DNA from 2 places in the Marinobacter flavimaris genome. Region 2 is predicted to be linked to the other one. Evidence: predicted binding sites of a transcription regulator. Region 2 holds the regulator's gene; the other holds the start of a gene.

Region 1 (3,717 bases), 880 kb from region 2:
AGCAGAACGTCCTTCACATCACCGGAGAGAACGGCCGCCTGGATGGCAGCACCCATCGCCACAGCTTCGTCCGGGTTAACGTCCTTGCGAGCTTCTTTGCCGAAGAACTCTTTCACTTTTTCCTGCACCAGCGGCATGCGGGTCTGACCGCCGACCAGGATAACCTCGTCGACTTCGCCTGCCTTCATGCCTGCGTCCTGCAGCGCCACTTTACACGGCTCGAGGCTGCGCTGAACCAGGTCTTCTACCAGAGATTCCAGCTTGGCACGGGTCAGCTTCACGTTCATGTGCTTGGGACCAGACGCGTCTGCGGTGATGTACGGCAGGTTAACGTCGGTCTGCTGGCTGCTGGAAAGCTCGATCTTGGCTTTCTCGCCCGCTTCCTTCAGACGCTGCATCGCCAGGGAATCGCCGCGCAGGTCGATACCGCTGTCTTTCTTGAACTGGTCTGCGAGGTACTCGATGATCTTCAGGTCGAAGTCTTCACCACCGAGGAAGGTGTCACCGTTGGTGGCCAGAACCTCGAACTGGTGCTCACCGTCAACATCGGCAATTTCGATGATGGACAGGTCAAAGGTACCACCGCCCAGGTCATATACCGCCACGGTACGATCGCCGCTCTTCTTGTCCAGGCCATAAGCCAGGGCTGCTGCGGTCGGCTCGTTGATAATCCGCTTCACTTCCAGACCGGCGATCTTGCCTGCATCTTTGGTAGCCTGACGCTGGCTGTCGTTGAAGTAGGCCGGAACAGTGATGACGGCTTCGGTCACTTTTTCGCCCAGGTAGTCTTCTGCAGTCTTCTTCATCTTCTTGAGAACTTCTGCAGACACCTGCGGCGGCGCCATTTTCTCGCCCTTCACTTCAACCCAGGCATCACCGTTGTCTGCCTTGGCAATCTTGTAGGGCACCATCTTGATGTCTTTCTGGACCACATCGTCTTCAAAACGACGACCGATCAGACGCTTGATGGCGTACAGAGTGTTGTTCGGGTTGGTAACCGCCTGGCGCTTGGCTGACTGGCCAACCAGGGTCTCACCATCGTCGGTGTAGGCGATGATGGACGGGGTGGTGCGATCACCCTCGGCGTTCTCGATTACCTTCACCTTGTCGCCATCCATGATGGCTACACAAGAGTTGGTCGTTCCCAGGTCGATACCGATAATCTTGCTCATTGAGTCACTCCAATTCTTCTGAATGCTTTCCAGGAGGCCATTTGCCTCCGCTTTCGCTATTTACTGGCTATATTGGCGCTTTAATCGGCTTTTCAAGCCTGCTCATCAATTTTTGGTGCATCTTCCGCTTTCGCGACCACCACCATGGCCGGCCGCACAACACGACCATTCAGCAGATACCCTTTCTGCACCACGGCTACCACGCTGTTCGGCTCGGCATCCGGCGCAGGCACCATGGACATGGCCTCGTGATGCTGGGGATCGAAGGGTGCGCCCACCGGGTTGATCTGCTCAACGTTGAATTTCTTCAGGCTGGACATGAAAAGACTCAGGGTCATTTCCACGCCTTCGCGAATTGAGGCAACCAGTTCGCCGGACTCATCGTGACCCTCGGTGCTCTCGACCGCCTTCTCAAGGCTGTCAGCTACCGGCAACAGCTCCTTGACGAACTTTTCCAGGGCAAACTTGTGCGCCTTCTCAACGTCGATCTCGGCCCGACGGCGCACGTTCTGCATTTCCGCCTGGGAGCGCAGCATCTGCTCCTGGAATTCCTGAACCTGAGCCTGGAGCGCTTCCACTTCGGAGGTTTCGTTGTCGCCGGCTTCGCCTTCAGCGGCCTGGGCCTCCTCTTTCGCAGCCTCGAGGGCTTCGTTCAGTTCCTCATGCTCGTTGCGGTTCTCGTCAGTGCTCATGGCTACTCCTGCTTCATCTAAAGCGGCCCGCTGTCAGTGGCCGGTTGAACATGGGCTCCGGCCGCCTCGAGCCGGAAAATGTCGTTGCGAACGGATATGGGGCCCGCTCTCCAGGTTTCAACCACCAAAGCCTGCAATCCTGAAGAAAATACCTGCCTCAGGTTTGCAAACCACAAAAACCCTGTATATATTCACAGTCACTGTATACATCCACAGTGTTTTGCCGGTTTCAGGAACAACGCGGAGGTTATCTGCATGCTGACTCAACTTACGGTTTCCAATTACGCCATCGCTGAACGGGTGGAACTCCAGTTCAGCAAGGGCATGACCGCATTGACCGGCGAGACCGGCGCCGGAAAATCCATCGTTCTGGACGCCCTCGGCCTGGCCATGGGTGGCAGAGCCGATGCCGGCGCCGTCCGGCATGGCGCCAAACGCGCCGACATCACAGCGACCTTCGACGTATCCGGCATTCCCGAGGCAACCGAATGGTTGGCAGAACACGAGCTGGATGACGACAACGATTGCATCCTGCGCCGGGTCATCAGCAAGGATGGCCGCTCCCGCGCCTACATCAATGGCCAACCCTGCCCCCTGAACCACCTCAAGGAACTGGGCGGTGTGCTAATGGATATTCACAGCCAGCATCAGCACCAGTCTCTTTTGCGCAAGGAAACCCACCGCAAGCTGGTGGACGAGTTCGCCGGCGTTGAGACCCTGGCCGCTGAAACACGGGAAGCCTGGAAATCCTGGAACCAGATCCGCCAGCGGCTGACCGAACGCCAGCAGAATGCCGATGAAGCAGAGGCCAAACTCCAGCTTTTGCGGTATCAGGTGGAAGAACTGGATCGTCTGGCCCTGGAAGCGGGCGAGCAGGAAAACCTGGAACAGGAACAGGCGCAGCTCAGCCAGGCTGATACGGTTCTGCACAACAGCCATCAGGCCGCCCTGCTTTGCACCGAAGATGAAACCAGCGCAGTGGATCTGGTGCGCCAGGCGTTACAGCAGCTGGAGCAGCTTCCGGTGGATGTTCCCGCACTGGCAGACACGATCCAGATGCTGAACGAAGCCCAGATCCAGATCAGTGAGGCCGGCGACAACCTTCGCCATTTCGTCGAGGACTACGAGGCCGATCCGGCTCGACTGGCGGAAGTGGAAGAACGGCTGAGCGCCATCTACCAGATGGCCCGCAAACACCGGATCACACCGGAAGAATTACCGGAACTGCATCAGCGCCTGAGTGCGGAGCTGGCCGAGCTGGACGGTGGCGAAGGCAGCCTGGAGCAGCTGGCCGCAGAGCTGGACAGCCAGCGCGGACACTTCGATGAACTGGCCGCGGAGCTGTCAGAGGCCCGTGCCAGGGCCGCCGCCGAACTGGATCAGCGGGTCGCAGCGGAGCTCGCCCAGTTAAGCATGCCCAACATGCAGTTCATTACACACCTGAACCGCAGCAACGGTGGGGAGCCGGCACCCCACGGACTGGAAGAGATTGAATTCCTGGTCAGCGCCAACCCGGGGCAACCTGCGCGGCCACTGGCCAAAGTAGCCTCCGGCGGCGAACTGTCGCGGATCAGCCTTGCCATCCAGGTGGTGGTTGCCCAGACATCAACCACACCCACACTGGTCTTCGATGAAGTGGATGTCGGCATTGGCGGCGGCACGGCCGAGGTGGTTGGCCGACTGTTACGGACTCTTGGCGGCAACGGACAGGTGCTCTGCGTCACCCACCTGCCGCAAGTGGCGGCCCAGTGTCATCAGCACCTGTTTGTCAGCAAGTTCACCGAGCAGGATGCCACCTTCTCGAAAATCGAGACGCTGGACGATCAGGGCAGAATCAGTGAAGTGGCGAGAAT
Region 2 (3,717 bases):
TGTGAAGATTCAGTTTGCGCCGCTCCCGGAACAGTTGCCGCATGTCGGCCAGGTCGTCGGGATTGTTGGCCAGTTGCTCCAGAACGACCCAGTCGTTCCAAACGGTTGAGAAATGCCAGCCGGGATTGTCGATGTCGCAATCCGGCAACCGGTAATGCAGGGTTGGCCTGCTTTTTATCCTGGGATCCTGAACATGACGTTCCAGCCGTTCCTTGTCCAGGTGGGCAAACAGTGGAAGCAGGTCAAGCGCGCGATTGCGGGTAGGATTGAACTCCAGGTAATCCTCCATGAGCTCCCCGAGGTTTGGATGATAGTTATCCTCCATCAGGAGCTCGGTGTAGCGGCCGTGCCAGGGTTCGATGTACGTAGTGAATTTGCGGCTGACGTCCAGTTGATGCCGGTGCTTGAGCCATTCATACAGGGCCGCGAACGCCTGGAAGTAACGAACCAGGGTCTCCGGGCTGAGGTCGGGCAACTCGGGATTAAGCTGCAGGCCAAACGCAAAATAGATGGCGTCCCGGCTGCCCAGTGCCCCGGCGTTCCTGAGTTTGTCGACGAGCGTTTCAATCACCTCGACGCTGGAAAACTTCAGGGGTGGGCTGATGATCTCGAGGGGTACCACGCGTTCGGCCGCGGCGTCGATCACATCCATCGCCTGACCACCGAGTTCACGAATGGATTCGGGGAGGCGCTCATCCGCCAGATCAAGATCCTTGATCGGATCGGAATCAAGCTCAACCGTGAAGTCGCCAAGAGCTGTCTGCAAGGTTGTCACATAGCGTGACTTGAGCTCAGGTGTGCCCTCCAGCATCTTCGCCGCCAATGTAACCAGCTCATCATAGCCCAGACCAGACAGTTCGATCTCGACGCCAACCCGGCGTTCCTTCCCTTCGTTCGTCTCTAGGATGTCAGGCATCCTGCAGGCACTGACTTGAGTCATGGTGCTCCCTGGTTCGTGAGGAATAGTGGCCTAACCATATCACACCGCTGTTGATCCTCATTATTAAGCGGTTGCAAGAAAATCAGGGAGCCGACTTTACACTGGATAAAACACTGTATATAGTCAGTTTACTGTATAAAAAAACAGGGCCGCCGGAGCCGCTCTTACGAGAGGTTGATGTTTGCCGCGGCCCGATCCCGATATAGCGGAGTAGCTTGATGAAGCTGACAGCAAGGCAGTCCCAGGTACTGGATATTATTCGCCGATACGTCGACGAGACCGGCTATCCGCCAACCCGTGCTGAAATCGCGGCAGAACTGGGCTTCCGTTCGGCCAACGCCGCGGAAGAACATCTCCGGGCATTGGCAAGGAAAGGTGCCATCGAGATGGTGCCGGGAGCCAGCCGCGGCATCCGTCTGCCTGAGGCGGAAGAGGACCTTGGCCTTCCGGTCATTGGTCAGGTTGCTGCCGGCAGTCCGATCCTTGCTCAGGAGCACATCGAGGACCACTGCACATTGCGGCCGGAATTCTTTTCGCCGTCTGCAGATTATCTTCTGCGGGTCCGGGGCATGAGCATGAAAGACATCGGTATTCTCGATGGCGACCTGCTGGCAGTTCACAGTACCCAGGATGTTCACAACGGCCAGGTGGTTGTTGCCCGGGTTGGCGATGAGGTCACGGTAAAGCGTTTCCGCAAGGAAGGCTCGAAAGTCTACCTGATTGCCGAAAACGAAGAATTCGCACCGATCGAAGTGGACCTGACCGAACAGGAGCTGTTCATCGAGGGTCTGGGTGTTGGTGTTATCCGCCGCTCTGACCTGCACTGAGCGGTTCGGATAGCCTCAGATAGTTTGAATAACGGGTGAATTATGGAACAAATGAGCTTTAATCAGAATCTGGCCTACAACCCCAATGCTCTGTCCTGTTCAGTGTCGGCAACCGCCGCCCGCGAGCGACGTTCCGTCATTCGCGCCCGACGCGCTCCGGAAACCACCGAACCCAAAGTCTGTGGCAATGTGACGGAGATCATTCTGCCGGAAGGCCAGGTAGAAAATTTCCAGCTGCTGTTGCCAATGCTGACCCAGCTGAATCAGGAGAAGCGTTGGCTGGCCTGGATCGACCCGCCCCAGGCGCTGGTTAGCAAGTGGCAAAAAATGCACGGGATTGTCGCCGGCGAATTGCTGGTGCTGCGTTCAACACCGGACTATCCTGCCCAGGACCTGGCAGAGCGAGCCCTCAGTGCCGGCACCTGTCACGCGGTGGTCATGTGGACCCGTAAACTGGGGCGAACTGCCTTCGAATCCCTGCAAAGAGCCTCGGCCGAGGGCAATAGCCACGGCGTCGTTCTCAGGCAGCGTTAACCGATCAATGCAGAGTGTAGGAGGGCTGGGCGTCTGAGGCGTCCAGTTCGTCATCTTCCCAGTCGATATCGTGGGCAACATTGCCTACAGCCTCAATGCCAGCTGCAATCATTGCTTTGGCAACCGACATATCCCGATCTTCCATCATTTCCCGGGCTTCTTCCGAAAAAGAGATTTTTACCAGTGGCGCACTGTCATCATCAATGCGGCGCAGGGCGTAATCGCCATTGGTCAATTGCACGATTTCAAAAAACGATGGTGACATTCAATAAACCTTCAAGTTAATACGATTTGAATAACCGGAGCTGGGAGTGGCTTACCACTCGCTGTGCTGCTCTTCCAGATCGTCGGCAAAATGTTTGACGGCGGTCAGCGTTTTCATCAACGCAGCCGACGATCGATCCGGGCCGGAATCGGCCGATACCGCAATGATGTTTTCCTCGCTCACGGTTTTTTTGGTCGCCGGGGGTCTGCTTTGGGCGCGCTCGAGTTGCTCCAGATGGTTCCACCAACTCCCGGATCGCTGTTCCAGCTCCTTCAGGCGGCCAACTTCACTCGGTTCTGGCCCGATAAGAGCGACCAGCTCATCAAGGGTTGAAGGCTCCTCTGATTTTCTCTGGTATAGCCTCGCAACCATGACCAGCAACAGTTTTCGAGACCGCAGAAGCAGCTCGATCGCCCCCTGAATAGCGGCCTCCCGGCGCAGCGCCTGTTCCGCCTCGTTGGGACGTTGTTCCTGAGCCTCGTCTGTGGGCCGGTCGAGTGGCTGAAGCAGCGTGCGGGCGAGAAAGAGCTTTTGAGAAACCAGTGAGTGCCATTGCGAGGCCATGGAATACCTTCAATCCCCCAGCGCGGGTATAACCCCGAAAATTAATTCGTCACTATATCATTTTCGCTATCAAATTTCTTCCATTCTCTGTGCGGTGAGGTTTCACAATAAAACACAAACATTCACTTGAAACGACCGTTTGAATTTGGCAAAAAGGCGCCCGGCTGTGCGAGTTCTGCTCGTGGCGGCTACCCAACAGCATGAATTTCTGGAGGTGTAAGGGATGCGAAGCCAACTGGTTGCAGGTGTCGCACTGGTTTTTCTCGGGTTTTCCGGACAGGCCCTGTCCAAGGTCACGGCCGCCGAGGCCGAGCGGCTGGGTGGTGAACTGACCCCGGTCGGAGCCGAAAAGGCGGGCAACCGCTCAGGCAGCATACCCGAATGGACCGGAGGTTTGGCCACGCCGCCGGACGGCTGGCGTGAGGGGCAAGTGGAAATTAACCCGTTTCCCGAAGACGAGGCTCTTTTCGTTGTTACCTCCAACAACCTGGAGCTATACAGGGACAAGCTTTCAGACGGTCACATTGCCATGCTGGAGAAGTATGGGCCCGACTTCTTCATGCCGGTTTACCAGACCCGACGGACTG

Evidence for each region. Region 2 encodes LexA, which represses DNA repair genes until DNA is damaged. Its sites were predicted from a motif close to CTGTNTNNNNANACAG; they were not measured.
Region 1: a site for LexA is predicted at 2,046-2,061, ahead of recN (DNA repair protein RecN). Genes of this name have one in related genera too.

Annotation. Positions count from the first base shown of each region.
Region 1 is NZ_CP171359.1:2,871,852-2,875,568, forward strand. Features, by position in the region: gene dnaK (molecular chaperone DnaK) at 1-1,172, opposite strand, end outside; gene grpE (nucleotide exchange factor GrpE) at 1,265-1,864, opposite strand; gene recN (DNA repair protein RecN) at 2,120-3,717, shown strand, end outside.
Region 2 is NZ_CP171359.1:1,993,480-1,997,196, reverse strand. Features, by position in the region: gene ACGK9W_RS09270 (amidoligase family protein) at 1-940, opposite strand, end outside; gene lexA (transcriptional repressor LexA) at 1,156-1,767, shown strand; gene ACGK9W_RS09260 (cell division inhibitor SulA) at 1,810-2,301, shown strand; gene ACGK9W_RS09255 (hypothetical protein) at 2,306-2,566, opposite strand; gene ACGK9W_RS09250 (DUF6586 family protein) at 2,618-3,130, opposite strand; gene ACGK9W_RS09245 (DUF1329 domain-containing protein) at 3,354-3,717, shown strand, end outside.